Regions from separate parts of the Ensifer sp. M14 genome, predicted to be linked through region 1. Evidence: riboswitches for the same ligand, from Rfam matches in the RefSeq annotation. Region 1 holds a riboswitch; each other region holds the start of a gene.

Region 1 (3,271 bases):
TTCGTCTTGAAAACCTCGCGCGCCATCTGGGCAGTGAGAACGGCTTCCTTGGTGGTATGGCAGCCGGCCGTGTTCGGCAGTATCCTCGTCCCGAGCGCGCGGATCAGTTCGAAAAACGCACCTCCCGCTTTGCCGCCGGCTGTTTCTCTCCTCAACGAGACCGTGATGATTTGTGTCCCTGAAGCTCGCACGGCGGCCGAAAGCACGGCTGGAGATGGATAGCCTGCTGTGCCCAGGAGCAGTCGAGAGGTGATTTCCGTGTCGTAGACTTGCAGCATGTTCAGCCACCTTTCATCGGCGAGAGAATTTCGATGCGATCATGATCGCGTAAGCGCCATCCATCGCGGTCGGCCGCGTGAACGAGTTCGCCGTTGACAGCGGTCGCCAGCCAGCTTCCTTCATAGTCGAGTGCTGCCATCAGTTCGGCGAGCGTCGAGCAGGCGATCTCCTGCTCCTCGCCATTGACGTTAAGGTTCATCATAGAACTCCGATCTGTGGTCCGGGTTGAGCAGAAGTTCCGCAACGTCATGCGCTAGGGCCGGCGAGAGCAGGAAACCGTGTCGATACATGCCGTTCAGGGAATAGATTGAGCCGGTTCGCGTGATCCTCGGCAGATTGTCGGGGTAGGCGGGGCGAATACCAGTTCCAGTTTCAGTAATCTGCGCCTCGCCGAAGGCCGGGTGCAGGGCGTAGGCGGCGTTCAAGAGCTCCATCAGTGACCGTGCCGCGATAGGACCGGACAATTCGCTCTCAATCATTGTTGCCCCGACCATGAAGACGCGCTCACGCCGTGGAACGACATAGATGGGGTGTCGTGGATGCAGGAAGCGCACTGGACGTGACAGTTGAATGTCGCCGGTGCGCAGATAGAGCATCTCGCCCCGCACGCCCCGCAGAGCCGCGTCATCCGGGAGCCTGGCACGCCCGGTGCAATCGATAGACCAAGAGACACGGTGGTCGACGGTGGCATCGCGCGTCTGGCCGAAGTGAAAACGCGCGCCCATGGCCACTAAAGTGTCATGGAGTGATGACAGCGCCTCTCTTGGATCGAGATGCGCTTCCTTCGGGAAGAAGAGTGCACGCGAGAAGCGGCCGGCCAGATCCGGTTCCAGTGCGGCTATCTGGTCGGCATCAAGCCATCTGTACCCGGTGGTTCGTGTCGAAAACCGATCGAGCTCGCGAGTGTCACGTGGGGCGGCGACGACAAGTGTGCCCTCCTGCGTGACTTTGTCGGGCATCGCCGCCTGCCACCACTCAATGGCTGTCGCACCGAGGCGTTCGACTTTTTCGTCGGCACCTTCGCGCTCACACCAGGGTGCCAACATGCCACCGGCAAACCAGGATGCACCGGCGCCAATGCGTTCGGCCCGCTCGACAATGTCGACCTCAATGCCGCGCCGCGCCAGTTCGTAGGCCGTGACGAGACCGACGACTCCCGCTCCCTTAATGACCACCGGTTGCATTCGCCTTCCGCTCGATCCGATACTTGGGTGTCGCGGTAGGGTCATTTGCCCATTCGCCGCTGCGCTAACGGACGTCGGTGTTGCCGTCTATATCTGCGATACGGTTCGTGTGCGGCATATGAAAAAACCATTCGCTGGCTCCAACTTTAACGTTTGGAGACCCAGATCCTGGAGCTGGAAAGATAGAGACACGTCCAAGCGATCGCAAAGGAGCTGTCGCAGCGCCGTCGTTCCCACCGTCCCTACGCCAGCATGAACTGGATCAGGTTCAACGGGTCATTGCGCTGCGGTCGAAAAAGCCGATCCGCCCAGCAATATCTCAGCCCCTTGTCAGGACCCCCCTGGTGAATGAACCGAGTTCAAAGGCCAATGCCCTGCTTTGTCAAGTGTCGTTTTGGTGGTCATGTTGACAACGTAGGTCGCCAGATTTTGTAGCGGTCAGCGCAAGGAACGCATCGTCATGCCTGACGCCGTCATCATGATCTGCAAGGAGGGCGCCTGCATGGCGAAGCTATTTCAGGTGCTTCGGCGGCTCGTCATTTTCATCCGGGTTTGGGTTGGGAATCTCGTCGGGAAGGACGTCGGGCTCTGGTTCCTCGATAGGAGGCTGCGGCATGTCCGGCGGCAGACCTGGGGGCAGGTCGGGAGCGGGCGGCGTCGGGATAGGTTCAGTCGGTATCGTGCTCATGTTGGTCTCCTCATTTGGAAGGCCAACTTATCCCGCGCCGGTTTTGTTCCGCTGGATGGCTGCATCATGCGCAAAGGACGACTCTTTGTTGTTCGTCTCGATGAGCATCCTGCTGGTCTGGGCGTTTCGACCTGCGACGACAATGTTCACAGGGTCGTCGCAGACAAATCAGTCTGATACCCAAACTCGCCGTGTCAGGTCGAGCATTTCTGGCATGGAGACGCGCAGGCGCGATAATCAAGGCGTCACGGCTGTGCAGGTGACGTGTCCTGTGGCCGCATCGCGCGTCTTTTGGAGTGTCGCGAGACCGGGGTAGCAGCCGCCGCAAGGAGCCATATGGGATGAGACGGGGAGGTATTCCGGCTTGCGCGTGCCTTTATCAGCTCTCCGGCGCGCCGCCAGATTGCGCGACAGCCCAGATCTTTCCCGGGAGGATCCGAGCTGTCGGTTTCATGCTTGCGGCTTTTTCATCGTTATGGGCTAGCGAAGCCACTCGTTCCAGCGTTGCAGCAATTGCGCCGCATTGGCGTTGATCCATTCAGCGTCGGGGACAACCATAAAGTCCCGAACCTCGTTCGCATGCGGCATCGTCTTGCGCACGTCCTCCGACATCAAGGCGATTGCGTCGGTGCTTGGCGGCGTGCACGAAAGCACTTCGCAAGCCATTGCCTGCGCCTCCGGCGAATTCAGCCAGAACGCCATCAGTTTTAGCGCGTTGTCACGATTCTTTGCTCCTTTGACGAGCGCAATGCGGTCGCCGACCAGAAACGATGCCTTATAGGACCATCCAATCGGCAAACCTTCGTTCTGCATCGCCTTGGCGCGCGTCAGCCAAATCTGCCCAATCGAATAGTCGCCATTGCGAAAGCCTTGCACACTCTGATCGCCGGTTTTCCACCAGACTGAAACCGCGGGCCGGATTTCGTCGAGTTTTTTCAGCGCCCGTTCCACGTCGAGCGGAAACAGCTCTTCTCGGCTGACGCCATCGGCAAGCAGCGCCGCTGCCATCACACGCCAGGGGTCGTCGAAATTGGGAAATGCCCGCTCGCCGGAAAAGGTCTTGCTATCCCACATATCGGCCCAGGTCTCAGGTGTCGGTCCGCCATCGCCGGTTCGATAG
Region 2 (3,271 bases), on a different contig from region 1:
CGGGCGGCCGGGTGCCCTTTGGCGAGGTCTGCGGCGTGAGCGGCGATCTTGTAGGTGATCACCCCGGTCTTCACGTCATTGCGGTCGGGCAGACCCAGATGTTCCTTCGGCGTCACGTAGCAGAGCATGGCGGTGCCGAACCAGCCGATCATCGCCGCACCGATCCCTGAGGTGATGTGGTCGTAGCCGGGCGCGATGTCGGTCGTCAGCGGTCCGAGCGTGTAGAACGGCGCCTCGCCGCAGACCGCGAGCTGCTTGTCCATGTTTTCCTTGATCTTGTGCATCGGCACGTGGCCGGGTCCCTCGATCATCACCTGGCAGTCTTTGGCCCAGGCGATCTTCGTCAGCTCGCCCAGCGTTTCCAGCTCGGCAAATTGTGCCGCGTCGTTGGCGTCCGCAATCGAGCCGGGGCGCAGGCCGTCACCGAGCGAGAATGAGACGTCATAGGCGCGGCAGATGTCGCAGATCTCTTCGAAGTGCTCGTAGAGAAAGCTCTCCTTGTGGTGGTGCAGGCACCATTTGGCCATGATCGAACCGCCGCGCGAGACAATGCCGGTGACGCGGTCGACGGTGAGCGGAATATAATGAAGCCTGACACCGGCATGGATGGTGAAGTAGTCGACGCCCTGTTCCGCCTGCTCGATCAGCGTGTCGCGATAGACCTCCCATGTGAGATCCTCGGCGATGCCGTTGACCTTTTCCAATGCCTGGTAGAGCGGCACGGTGCCGATCGGCACGGGCGAGTTGCGGATGATCCATTCGCGGATGTTGTGGATGTTGCGCCCGGTCGAAAGGTCCATGACCGTATCGGCGCCCCAGCGCGTTGCCCAGACCATCTTCTCCACTTCCTCGGCCATTGAGGATGTGACGGCCGAATTGCCGATATTGGCGTTGATCTTCACCAGGAAGTTCCGGCCGATGATCATCGGTTCCGATTCCGGGTGGTTGATGTTGGCCGGCAGCACGGCGCGGCCGCTGGCAATCTCCTGACGGACGAACTCGGCCGTGACGTGATCGGGGATATGGGCGCCGAAGCTTTCGCCGTCGCGCGATGTGGGGCGTGCGGCGTCGCGACCGATATTTTCGCGGATGGCGACGAACTCCATCTCCGGCGTGATGATGCCGGCACGTGCATAGGCAAGCTGTGTCACCGCGCGCCGGCCGGTTGCGCGCAGCGGCGGGTGACGGAAGGGAAAGGTCGGCGTCAGCCGCTCGCCGGTCGCAAAGCCGTTATCCTCCGGTCGAACGCTGCGTCCGTCGTAGGCTTCGACATCGCCGCGCGCAATGATCCAGTTGCGGCGCGGTCGTGGCAGGCCGTCCTCGATGCGGATGTTTGCGTCTTCGACGGTGTAGGGGCCGGAGGCATCATAGACCGTGACCGGCGGCTCGCCCGACGTCGGGTGCAGGGCAATCTCGCGCATCGGCACGCGGATCTCGGGATGGATCGTCCCTGACTTATAGACCTTTTTCGAGGCGGGAAGAGGGCCTTTGGTGACGGAGAGGTCTGCGGGGTTGGTGGCAATATTCATGATGAGGCTCCAAGTTTGCGGTTGGAGACCCAGTTCTGAAGCCGGAAGGAAAAGACACGTCCGCCCGAAATTCCGCGGGAATGGCGGAATCGTGGCGTCGATGTCTGCACCGTCCCTACGCCAGTATGAACTGGATCAGGTTCAACGGGTCACTGCGCCTCGGTCGGCAAAGCCGGTCCGACCAGCAGAATCTCAGCCCCTTGACGGGACCCCCCTGGTGAATGTCGTGAGATAGCCATCGATCCGGATGCGCCGTCAAGCGCTAATCCGAAGGTTGTGGCCTTCGCCTGTTGATCGTGCGGCAGGCTGTGTCCGGTTTGGATGCTCTCTTGGCGCGTTTTCTGGCAAAATGCCGCTTCGCGCTCTTAGGAAATGTTTTAGCGAACAGGCTTTTCGGATGCCGGGCGCTCGGCATAGTCCGCCCGGTTGATGCCGTGCCGCTGCAGCTTGTCGTAGAAGGTCTTGCGCGGAATGCCGAGCGCCTCGATCGTCGCCTTGACGTCGCCGCGCTGCGCCCGCAGCACCTCTTTCAGGATTTCCGCCTCATAGCGCTCGAGTCGTTCGGGCAGGGCGCTGCCGGGTAAGGACGCGCTGGCGGTCGCTTGTCCGAGCGCACCTTCGACGCCAAGGGCGACGCGTTCGGCGAAATGCGAGAGCTCGCGCACATTGCCCGGCCAGGAATGGGACATCAGGTGGTGGCGCACGGCTGGCGAGATATCCGCCACGTCGCGCTTGAAGCGTTCCGCCGCCCGCGTCAGGAAATGCGAAAAGAGAAGCGGGATATCGTCCCGGCGCTCGCGCAATGGCGGGATCGAAAGCGTGACGACATTCAGCCGGAAATAGAGATCCTCGCGGAAATCGCCCCGTTGGGCTGGATCGCCGAGATCGATCTTGGCCGCGGCGATCACGCGGATATCAACGGGGCGGACGAGATTGGTGCCGAGCGGGGTGATTTCGCGGGCTTCGAGCACGCGCAGCATCTTCACCTGCGTCGCCGGTGGCATGGCTTCGATTTCGTCGAGGAAAAGCGTGCCGCCGCTCGCATGCTCGATACGGCCGATGCGTTTCTTAAGCGCGCCGGTAAAAGCACCTTGTTCGTGGCCGAAGAGTTCGCTTTCGATCACCGTTTCCGGCAGCGCGCCGCAGTTGAGCGCCACGAAATTCCCGTCGCGGCGCCGGCTCCATTTGTGCAGCAGTGTCGCGACCACTTCCTTGCCGCTGCCGGTCTCGCCGGCAACAAGCACGTCGACGTCGGTGTCGGCGATATGTCGCAACGTCTGGCGCAAGCGTTCCATGACAGGGGTCTGGCCAATCAGCGGCAGGCTTTCGCCTGCTGTTTCGGCAGCGCGTTTCAGTGCACGGTTCTCCATCACCAGTCGGCGTTTTTCCAAGGCGCGACGCGCGCTCTGCACCAGGCGTTCGGCGGCAAAGGGTTTGGGGATGAAATCGTAGACGCCGTCCTGCAGGGCCTGGACGGCCATGGGGATGTCGCCGTGGCCGGTGACCAAAATGACGGGAAGGTCGGGATCGAAGCCGGCGATGCGGCGAAACAGCGTCAGGCCGTCGATCCCCGGCATGCGGATATCGCTAATGACGATACCGGCAAAGTCTGGGCCGAGCACGGCGAGCGCTTCCGCAGCGCCGGGAAAGGCCATGACGGTCAAACCGGCAAGCTCCAGCGTCTGCGTCATCGCCTTCCTGAGGTCGCTGTCGTCGTCGACGAGGCATACGGATTGCTGCAT
Region 3 (3,271 bases), on a different contig from region 1:
CAACAGCGTGGTCTTGCCGGCACCATTCGGGCCGACGAGGCCGATCCGGTCGCCGCGATGCACGCGGATCGAAAACGGCGCGACGATCGTCCGCTCGCCGTAGATCTTCGTGATCTTTTCCGCCTCGATGACCAGCTTGCCGGATTCCTTGGCGTCGGACGCGCTCGCCTGGACGGAGCCCTGCGGGCCTTTGTGGCCGCGATGGCGCGAACGCATGTCCTGCAATTCGCCGAGACGGCGCATGTTGCGCTTGCGCCTTGCGGTGACACCGTAGCGCAGCCAATGCTCCTCGCGCTCGATCGCCTTGCCGAGTTTGTGCTGTTCCAGCTCTTCGGCCTCCAGCACCTCGTCGCGCCAGGCCTCGAAATGGCCGAAGCCACGATCAAGCCGGCGCGACTGGCCGCGGTCGAGCCAGACGGTCGCGGTCGAAACCTTTTCCAGGAACCGCCGGTCGTGCGAGATCAGCACCAGGGCAGACCGGCTGCGCGTCAACTCGTCTTCGAGCCATTCGATCGTCGGCAGGTCGAGATGGTTGGTCGGCTCGTCGAGCAGGAGGATATCCGGCTCGGGCGCCATCACCCGCGCGAGCGCCGCACGGCGGGCCTCGCCGCCGGAAAGCCGCGCGGGGTCCTCTTCGCCGGTCAGGCCCAGATGCTGCAGCAGATAGGCGACGCGGTAAGGATCGTCGCTCGGACCAAGGCCCGATTCCGCATAGGCCTGCACCGTGTCGTAGCCTTCGAAATCCGGCGCCTGGGGCAGGTAGCGGACCGTCGAGGACGGATGGCGGAAGACTTCGCCCGATTGTGCCTCGGCAAGGCCGGCGGCGATCTTCATCAGCGTCGACTTGCCCGAACCGTTGCGCCCGACAAGGCAGATGCGGTCCCCCGGCTCCACCTGCAGGTTGGCGCCGGCCAGAAGCGGCGTGCCCCCGAAGGTGAGGAAGATATCGTCGAGTTTCAGAATGGGAGGCGCCAAGGCTCAGGCTCCGGAAAGGTCATAGGGGCGAGCGAGAACAATCGCCCGGCCGGTGTCGAGGGAAATGCGAAGGGGACCCTCCGCAACATTGGAAACGGTGCGGGAAGACCCGAACGGCAGCGTGAAATCGGTGAGCGGATAACGCGCATTGACGATCGTAAGCCCGAAGAGATCGGTCAGTCCGAGGATGGAGAACAGGCTGCCCTTCGGCAGATCGATGTCGATCTCGCCTGCAAGCAGCGGATAGGCCTCTTCCTCGCCCGACGTCATGAACACCGGCAAGCCGCGCTCGGACAGCGCAGCCGCCTGAAGCAGGTGCAGGAAGGCATGATCGCTGCGGGATCCTCCGAGCGCACCGGCAAAGATCAAAGCTTCGGCACCGCGCGAAAGCGCCGCTTCCACGGCGATCTCGCCATCGGTCGCCGCCTTGGCGGCGGGGTAGGGCTCGCGCGGAACGCCGGCAAACTCGGCAAGCAGCGCCTCTTCGGTCGAATCGAAATCGCCGACCCAGACATCGGGCGTCACCGCCAGGGTCCGCGCATGCCGCATGCCGCCATCGGCCGCAACGAAGCGGCTGCCTACAAGCTGGCGCGCAAGGCGATCGGTGGGGGTGAGTGCACCGCCGAGCAGAATGGTGAAGGTGGATCGGGCCATGGCAAAGCCCATAGCGCAAAGGCACGGCCAAGGAAAAGCAAGAAAACCGAACAGGGCCGCTATCTGGCGATTTTGCGTTGATGTCATCAGGCTTCGCAGCATTGGCGGGCGTCGGGCTGCTGGATACCGGCGTTCAAACTTCGCTTGCCATCAAACCGTCACGGCGGTAAATCTCTACCCGCTCTAACGGGGTGCCTTCCGACCGCATGCGGCCGAAGGCTGAGAGGCGTTTAACGCCAACCCGCGGAACCTGATCCGGCTCATACCGGCGGAGGGATTAGACGCGATCGGATCGATACGCCCTTTTCCCATGCAACATTATTTTTAGGGAGAGGTGCCTGCCATGTCCAAATCATCGCAACTGAAGTTCCTTAGCCGGCTAGCGCTTGCCGCAACGGCAAGCCTCGTCTTCGCGGCCAATGCCGTAGCCGCCGAAAAGACGCTGACCGTCTACACCTATGAAAGCTTCATCACCGAATGGGGCCCGGGCGCCAAGATCGCCGAAGCCTTTGAAAAGACCTGCGAATGCAAGGTCACCTATGTCGGCGTCGCCGATGGTGTCGAGCTGTTGACCCGTCTGAAGCTCGAGGGTGCCGCCTCCAAGGCCGACATCGTGCTCGGCCTCGATACCAACCTGGTTGCCGAGGCCAAGGCCACCGGTTTCTTCGCGCCGCACGGCATCGAGGCCGAAGGCGTCAAGGTGCCCGGCGATTTCTCAGACGACACCTTCCTTCCCTATGATTACGGCCATTTCGCCGTGGTCTACGACACCCAGGCCCTGAAGACGCCGCCGAAGAGCCTCAAGGACCTGGTCGAAGGCGACCCGTCGCAGAAGATCGTCATCGAGGATCCGCGCACATCGACGCCGGGTCTCGGCCTGCTTCTGTGGGTCAAGACCGTCTATGGCGACGAAGCCGGTGCCGCCTGGGCCAAGCTCAAGGACCGTGTGCTGACCGTGACACCGGGTTGGTCGGAAGCCTATGGCCTCTTCACCAAGGGCGAAGCGCCGATGGTGCTCTCCTACACCACGTCTCCCGCCTACCACATGGTGGCTGAGAACACCGACCGCTACCAGGCGGCCGAATTCTCGGAAGGTCACTACATCCAGATCGAAGTCGCCGGCATGACCAAGAACGCCCAGGAGCCGGAACTTGCCAAGCAGTTTCTCGGCTTCATGACCGGTCCGGAGTTCCAGTCGATCATCCCGACCACCAACTGGATGATGCCGGTCGCCGCCACCAAGGAGCCGCTGCCGGACGCTTTCGGCAAGCTGGTCAATCCGGCAAAAACCTTCCTGCTGCCATCGGAAGAGGTCGCGGCCAACCGCAAGGCCTGGATCGACGAGTGGCTCGCCGCCATGAGCAAGAACTGAAGCGCGCTTGTTCGCGCCAGCCGAAAACAGGATCACCATCACCGCCGGGGCCCTGAGCCTCGGCGGCATCCTGCTGTTTGTCTGCCTGGCGATTGCAGCGCTTCTGTTCCAGAGCGGCGACTTCGGCAATGGCGTACTGTTCGACGCTTATATTTGGCGGGTAACCCGCTTCACATTGCTTCAGGCGAGCCTTTCGACGCTGCTCTCGGTTCTGCTCGCCATCCCGATCGCCCGCGCACTGGCGCGTCGGGCGTGTTTTCCCGGCCGCGT

Evidence for each region. A riboswitch is a leader RNA that binds a small molecule or an ion and turns the genes downstream of it on or off. The one in region 1 is predicted to bind thiamine pyrophosphate.
Region 2: another riboswitch for thiamine pyrophosphate. It lies ahead of thiC (phosphomethylpyrimidine synthase ThiC); the one in region 1 lies ahead of thiO (glycine oxidase ThiO).
Region 3: another riboswitch for thiamine pyrophosphate. It lies ahead of thiB (thiamine ABC transporter substrate binding subunit); the one in region 1 lies ahead of thiO (glycine oxidase ThiO).

Annotation. Positions count from the first base shown of each region.
Region 1 is NZ_QJNR01000018.1:481,759-485,029, reverse strand. It holds gene BLJAPNOD_RS34785 (thiazole synthase) at 1-278, opposite strand, end outside; gene thiS (sulfur carrier protein ThiS) at 281-478, opposite strand; gene thiO (glycine oxidase ThiO) at 468-1,463, opposite strand; TPP riboswitch at 1,685-1,816, opposite strand; gene BLJAPNOD_RS35785 (hypothetical protein) at 1,975-2,151, opposite strand; gene BLJAPNOD_RS34770 (ABC transporter substrate-binding protein) at 2,632-3,271, opposite strand, start outside.
Region 2 is NZ_QJNR01000014.1:321,337-324,607, forward strand. It holds gene thiC (phosphomethylpyrimidine synthase ThiC) at 1-1,529, opposite strand, end outside; TPP riboswitch at 1,624-1,755, opposite strand; gene BLJAPNOD_RS30085 (sigma-54 dependent transcriptional regulator) at 1,907-3,271, opposite strand.
Region 3 is NZ_QJNR01000004.1:753,362-756,632, reverse strand. It holds gene BLJAPNOD_RS03675 (ABC-F family ATP-binding cassette domain-containing protein) at 1-975, opposite strand, end outside; gene BLJAPNOD_RS03670 (thiamine diphosphokinase) at 979-1,629, opposite strand; TPP riboswitch at 1,807-1,923, shown strand; gene thiB (thiamine ABC transporter substrate binding subunit) at 1,973-3,001, shown strand; gene thiP (thiamine/thiamine pyrophosphate ABC transporter permease ThiP) at 3,033-3,271, shown strand, end outside.